Regions from separate parts of the Massilia endophytica genome, predicted to be linked through region 1. Evidence: predicted binding sites of a transcription regulator. Region 1 holds the regulator's gene; each other region holds the start of a gene.

Evidence for each region. The regulator HrcA, encoded in region 1, represses chaperone genes, less so after heat shock. The targets are predictions, from matches to a motif close to TTAGCACTCNNNNNNNNNGAGTGCTAA.
Region 2: a site for HrcA is predicted at 1,178-1,204, ahead of groES (co-chaperone GroES). Genes of this name have one in related genera too.
Region 3: a site for HrcA is predicted at 1,198-1,224, ahead of rpoH (RNA polymerase sigma factor RpoH). Genes of this name have one in related genera too.

Annotation. Positions count from the first base shown of each region.
Region 1 covers NZ_CP088952.1:4,267,722-4,269,985, reverse strand. The annotation lists gene LSQ66_RS19560 (HAD family hydrolase) at 110-820, shown strand; gene hrcA (heat-inducible transcriptional repressor HrcA) at 846-1,856, shown strand; gene fur (ferric iron uptake transcriptional regulator) at 1,972-2,264, opposite strand, start outside.
Region 2 covers NZ_CP088952.1:3,569,692-3,571,955, reverse strand. The annotation lists gene groL (chaperonin GroEL) at 1-792, opposite strand, end outside; gene groES (co-chaperone GroES) at 827-1,117, opposite strand; gene LSQ66_RS16385 (glutathione S-transferase family protein) at 1,408-2,046, shown strand; gene LSQ66_RS16380 (gliding motility protein GldB-related protein) at 2,043-2,264, shown strand, end outside.
Region 3 covers NZ_CP088952.1:304,046-306,309, forward strand. The annotation lists gene LSQ66_RS01490 (hypothetical protein) at 1-41, opposite strand, end outside; gene rpoH (RNA polymerase sigma factor RpoH) at 166-1,059, opposite strand; gene ftsX (permease-like cell division protein FtsX) at 1,360-2,264, opposite strand, start outside.

The DNA.
Region 1 (2,264 bases):
TCCCAGTCTGGGCCGCCGCGCGGCCCGAATCGGCGCCTATTTTAGTGCATTTGGCAAGTTGCGGGCCGATAAATCCTTGTAACAGCTTGTGACCGTGCGACAATGGGGCATGCGCCCGCAAGCCATCCTCTTCGACCTGGACGATACCTTGTGGCCCATCGCGCCCGTGATCGCGGCGGCCGAGCTCAGCCTGCACGCCTGGCTGGCCGCCCACGCGCCCCGGGTGGCGCAGGCCTTCGACATCGCCACCCTGCGCGCGCGCCGCCAGGCCCTGCTGGCGCAGGCGCCCGAGCTGGCGCACGACCTGGCCAGCCTGCGGCGGCGCGGCCTGGAGCACGCCTTCGCCGAGGCGGGCGAGGACGCGGCCCACATCGAGGGGGCCATGCGCCATTTCCTGGCCGCCCGCAACGCCGTCCAGCCTTACGACGACGTGCTGCCCGGCCTGCTGCACCTGGGCCAGTCCCTGCGCCTGGGCACCATCTCCAACGGCAATGCCGACCTTGAAGTCGTGGGCCTCGCCCACCATTTTGCGGTATCCCTGGCGGCCGCCCGCTTCGGCCGCGGCAAGCCCGATCCGGCCATCTTCCTGGCCGCCTGCGACGCCCTCGGGGTGGCCCCGGCCGCGGCCGTCTACGTGGGCGACGACCCGGAGCTGGACGTGCGGGGCGCCCAGCAGGCGGGCCTGCGCGCCGTGTGGATGAACCGCACGGGCGCGCCCCTGCCGCCCGGCCTGGCGCCGGAGGCGGTGGTGGCCAGTTTCAGCGAACTGATTGCCTGGCTGGAAGAGGAGTTGGCCGCGGACGGCCCCGGGGGTGCATAATAGGCGTCAACCGCAGGATCCCATCATGCAACTCGATACACGTGCCCAAACATTGCTCAAAGCGCTGGTAGAGCGCTATATCGCGGACGGCCAGCCCGTGGGCTCGCGCGCCCTGTCCAAGATTTCCGGCCTGGACCTGTCGCCGGCCACCATCCGCAACATCATGGCCGACCTCGAGGAGCTGGGCTATGTGGCCAGCCCCCACACCTCGGCCGGCCGCGTGCCCACGCCGCGCGGCTACCGCATCTTCGTCGACACCCTGCTGACGGTGCAGCCGCTGGACGAGCGCGCCGTGGAGGCCCGCCTGCAGCCGCAGGCGCCGCAGAAGCTGATCGCCAACGCGGCGCAGATGCTGTCCTCCCTGTCCCAGTTCGCGGGGGTGGTGATGGCGCCGCGCCACGAGTCGGCCTTCCAGCAGATCGAGTTCCTGCGCCTGGGCGAGAAGCGCATCCTGCTCGTCATCGTGGCGCCCGGAGGCGATGTGCAGAACCGCCTGCTGCTCACGGACGTGGACTACACGCCGGCCCAGCTGCAGCAGTCGGCCAATTTCATCAACCAGCACTACAGCGGCCTGTCCTTCGAGCAGGTGCGCGGGCGCCTGCAGAGCGAACTGGCCCAGCTGCGCGACGACATGGGCCGCCTGATGCAGGCGGCGGTGGAGGCGGGCAGCGCGGCCATGGCCGAGAGCGCGGAGGATGTGGTGATCGCGGGCGAGCGCAACCTGCTGTCGGTAAACGAGCTGTCCTCGAACATGAGCTCGCTGCGCGCCATGTTCGACCTCTTCGAGCAGAAGACGGGGCTCATGCAGCTGCTCGACGTGTCGAGCAAGGCCTCGGGGGTGCAGATCTATATCGGGGGCGAGTCCACCCTGGTGCCGATGGACGAGATGAGCGTGGTCACGGCGCCCTATACCCAGAACGGGCGCATCGTGGGCACCCTGGGGGTGATCGGGCCCACCCGCATGGCCTACGAGCGGGTGATTCCCATTGTGGACATCACCTCGCGGCTCTTGTCGAATGCGCTAAGCCAGGGCTAGACCTGCGGGGACGGACCCCAATTAAGAAACTTTTTTCTGCGGAAAAAGTTTCTTAATTGGGGTCCGTCCCCGCAGGTTACAAAAAAATTTCTTAAAGGGGTCCGTCCCCTCATTATTAATGGCGGTGCGGGCAGTTGGTCTTGATGCAGTTGCCGTAGATGGCGAGGGCGTGTTCGGCGATCTTGAAGCCGCGCTCGCTGGCGATGCGCTGCTGGCGCTGCTCGATGTCCTCGTCGATGAATTCCTCCACCCGCCCGCAGTCCAGGCACACCAGGTGGTCGTGGTGGGAGCCTTCGTTCAATTCGAAGATCGCCTTGCCGCTCTCGAAGTGGTTGCGGTTCAGGAGGCCCGCCTGCTCGAACTGGGTGAGCACGCGGTAGACGGTGGCCAGGCCCACGTCCATATTGT
Region 2 (2,264 bases), 700 kb from region 1:
CACCACCAGGGTGGCCAGCGCTTCGCCTTCGATGTCTTCGGCGATGATCAGCAGCGGACGGCCAGCCTTGGCCACTTGCTCCAGCACGGGCAGCAGGTCGCGGATGTTGGAGATCTTCTTGTCGCACAGCAGAACGAACGGGTTCTCCAGCACGGCAACTTGCTTGTCCTGGTTGTTGATGAAGTACGGGGACAGGTAGCCGCGGTCGAACTGCATGCCTTCCACGATATCCAGCTCGTCGTTCAGGGACTTGCCGTCTTCCACGGTGATGACGCCTTCCTTGCCCACTTTTTCCATCGCTTCAGCGATACGCTCGCCGATCGAGGAATCGGAGTTGGCGGAGATCGCGCCAACCTGGGCGATTTCCTTGGAGGTGGTGCAGGGCTTGGCGATCTTCTTCAGTTCTTCGACGGTCGCTGCCACGGCCTTGTCGATGCCGCGCTTCAGGTCCATCGGGTTCATGCCGGCGGCCACGAACTTCATGCCTTCGCGAACGATGGCTTGTGCCAGCACGGTCGCGGTGGTGGTGCCGTCACCGGCGTTGTCGCTGGTCTTGGAAGCGACTTCCTTCACCATCTGCGCGCCCATGTTCATGAGCTTGTCTTTGAGTTCGATCTCTTTGGCGACCGACACGCCGTCCTTGGTGACGGTAGGGGCGCCGAAGGAGCGCTCCAGCACGACGTTGCGGCCTTTCGGGCCCAGGGTGACTTTAACGGCGTTGGCGAGGATGTTGACGCCTTCAACCATCTTGGCGCGCGCTGCGTCGCCGAAAATAACTTCTTTAGCTGCCATGTTTGTATTCTCCTGAATTCTTTAAAAGGGCCGATTACTTGTTAACGATGGCCATGATGTCTTCTTCGCGCATCACCAGCAGCTCTTCGCCGTCGACTTTGACGGCCTGGCCGGAGTATTTGCCGAACAGAACGCGGTCACCCACTTTCACTTCCAGCGCGCGCAGGGCGCCGCTGTCGGTCACTTTGCCGTTGCCTACAGCCAGCACTTCACCCTGATCCGGCTTCTCGGCCGCTGCATCAGGAATGATCAGGCCGGACGCAGTTTTGGTTTCCTGGTCCAGACGTTTGACGATGACGCGATCGTGCAAAGGGCGAAGGTTCATACAAAACTCCTTTTATATTCAGTGGGGTTAATGCTATTTATGCAAGACTGCTCAACATTGTTAGCACTCGGTACTAACGAGTGCCAACAATTATAGGGACGACCACATGCGATTTCAAGTCGGGAAGTTTGCGGACGAGCAAAAAGACGCCGGCCCGGGGCCGGCGTGAAAACTGAGGAACAGCGTGAAACGATGGCGCCGGGGTGCCGCCATCCCCTTTGAGTCGCAGGTAAGCCGCGTTCCTGACAAAGAAGATGACGCAAGAGTGCCAATCTGATAACTTGTTACCTATGGAAAACACAAACATCAGCCTGCTGGGGAAGCGCAGCTCCATCAATGTGCGCAAAGTCCTGTGGACGCTGGAGGCCCTCGGCCTGCCGTACGAACTGGAGGAGGAGTGGGGCAGCGGCCACCGCGATACCAATGTTCCCGAATTCCTGGCCCTGAACCCCAACGCCATGGTGCCCGTGCTGCGCGACGGCGCGCTCGTGCTGTACGAATCGAACACGATCTGCCGCTACCTGGCGGGCGCCTACGGCAAGGGAGCGCTGCTGCCTGCCGAACCGGCCCGCCGCGCGATGGTGGAGCAATGGATGGACTGGCAGGCCACGGAGCTCAATCCCGCCTGGCGGCACGCCTTCATGGGGCTGGTGCGCGGAAGCCCGCAGTTCGCCGACGCGGCAGGCATCGAAGCCAGCGCCGCGGCCTGGAACGCGAAAATGCGCATCCTGGAAAGCCAGCTCGAAAAGACGGGCGCCTACGCCGCCGGTTCCAGCTTCTCGCTGGCGGACATCGTGCTCGGGCTCTCCACCAACCGCTGGAAAATGACGCCCATCGAACACGCCGCGCTGCCCGCCGTGGAAGCGTGGTACGCCCGCCTTGCCTCGGAGGCGGGATTCAATCAATTCTGTGCAAACGGTACGCCATGACGATCAAGCCATTCATCACCGCATTCATGCTCGCCGCCTCCTTCGCCGGAAGCGCGGCAGCCGCCACCACGCAGCAGCTCATCGCGGACGCGCGCGCCCATATCGGGAAGAAGGAGTATGCCGCCGCGGCGGCATCCTTCCGCCAGGCCATGGACCAGGGCGCGGGCCATCCTTCCGTGATCTACGACGCAGCGTGCGCGCTGGCGCTGGAGGGCAAG
Region 3 (2,264 bases), 1.4 Mb from region 1:
GCAAGCACGAAGGCGATAAAACTGAGGAACCGGGTGTGCATACATCCTCCCTGACCAGATCGGCAGTGGGAGGAATGTTATCGAAATTGCATTATTGCTGGCGCACGATTGAAATGAAAAAGGCCCGGCTGGGGGAACCCGCCGGGCCTGTCGGAAGGGGCTTGATCAGACGTAAGCCTGCAGTGCGCCCTTCATTTTTTTCAGCGCCGCCGCCTCGATCTGGCGGATGCGCTCGGCCGACACGCCGAACTCGTCCGCCAGCGTGTGCAGGGTGGCGCCGGAGCCGTCGTCGTTCGCCAGCCAGCGGGCTTCCACGATGCGGCGGGAACGCGGGTCGAGCTTGCTCAGCGCCGTTTCCAGGCCCTCGGACTGCAGGCGCGTCACCTGCTCCGCTTCCAGCACGCGCGTGGGCTCGTTCTGGTCGGAGGACAGGTAGGCGATGGGCGCGAACTTGTCGTCTTCATCGTCGGTCGGCGATTCCAGCGCGATGTCGCGGCCGCTCAGGCGCGTTTCCATCTCGATCACTTCCTCGCGCTTCACGTCCAGCATCTTGGCCAGCTGGTCGATCTGGGTCGGCGTCATCGCGTCCAGGCCCTGCTTGTGGCTGCGCAGGTTGAAGAACAGCTTGCGCTGCGCCTTCGTGGTCGCCACCTTCACCAGGCGCCAGTTCTTCAGGATGTACTCGTGCATCTCGGCCTTGATCCAGTGCATGGCGTAAGACACCAGGCGCACGCCCTGGTCCGGATCGAAGCGCTTCACGGCCTTCATCAGGCCGATATTGCCTTCCTGGATCAGGTCGGCGTGCGGCAGGCCGTAGCCCAGGTAGCCGCGCGCGATGGAAACCACCAGGCGCAGGTGCGACAGCACCAGCTTCTCGGCGGCTTTCAGGTCGTTCTTTTCCTTGAGCTGACGGCCGAGCTTCACTTCGTCCTCGTGGGACAGCATCGGCAGGCGGTTGACGGCGGAAATGTAGGCGTCCAGGTTGCCCAGGTTGCCACTGAACCCGAGTCCTAAGGCACTACTGCCGGCCGGAACCAGTGCGGAAGGTGCGGACATCATAGTCATGTTCATTTCCTCGTTTAGCTTGCGTCCCTGCGGAATTGCCGGGATCGCTCATTGCCTACAGCATGCTCTATGGAACTTAGACAGTTCTTAATCTTGCTCTAAAGAACTGTTTTGCATTACTCTGGACATATATTAGCACTCTCCCTCGTTGAGTGCCAATCGTCCAAATTAATGAAGTTGATAGGGAAAACACTATCGGCTAACGGTGGCCGATTGGGGACGCGCGGGATAGGAAACAGCTTATCGCCGGGGCCGCGGCGCTCTCTGTGCGAGAACGCACGCTGCCAGGGACGATTAATTGAGGCGGGCGAGGTGGCGCTGCACGGAGAGCACTGCTCCTACAAGCCCCAGGCTGGCGGACAGGGCCAGGAGCAGGGCCATGGCCAGCGGTTCGAGCGGGGCGAGCTGGAACTCGGAAGCATAGAGGCGTGCAAATTCGGCAATGGCCGTGTTCAGCGGGCGCAGGGCAAGCGCCACGGCGCCGAGCGCAACCGCGCCTGCGCACAGCCCGAGCAGGGCGCCCGTGTAATAGAAGGGGCGATGGATGAAGGTGTCCGTGGCGCCGATCAGCTTGGACACCAGAATTTCTTCGCGCTGGGTCAGCACCTGCAGGCGGATAGTGTTGAAGACCACGGCCACCACCACTGTGCCCAGGGTGACGGCCAGCAGCAGCAGGGCCAGGCGCAGCACGCCCAGCAGGGCGGCCAGGCGCTTCACCCAGGCCGAATCCACCTGCACCGTTTCCACACCGGGCAGGGCGCGCATGCGTTCGGCGATGCCGTCGATGGCCGCGCCCTCGGCAGCCGTGCGGAAGGCGTTGAGCTTGATGACATAGCTGTCCGGCAGGGGATTGTCGCCCAGGGTTTCCAGCACGTCGGAGAGGCCGCTCTTGTCCTTCAGCGCATCCAGCGCCTTCTCGCGCGGCACGAAGACGATGCGCGCGTCCGGCACGATGCCGCGCAGCGAGGACGCCAGGCCGGAAGCCTGCTCGCGCGGCGTGTCGTGGGCCATGAAGACGCTGAGCTCCGGATCGACCGAGAGCTGCTCGGACATGGGCCGCACATTGTCCAGCACCGTCAGCCCGGCGAAGGGCAGGGCGAGGGCGATGGCCACCACCAGGATATTGAAGAGGAAGCTGCCCGGCGCGCGGCGCAGGTGGACCAGGGCGGCGCCCAGGGCAAAGACATGCTGACGCAGCC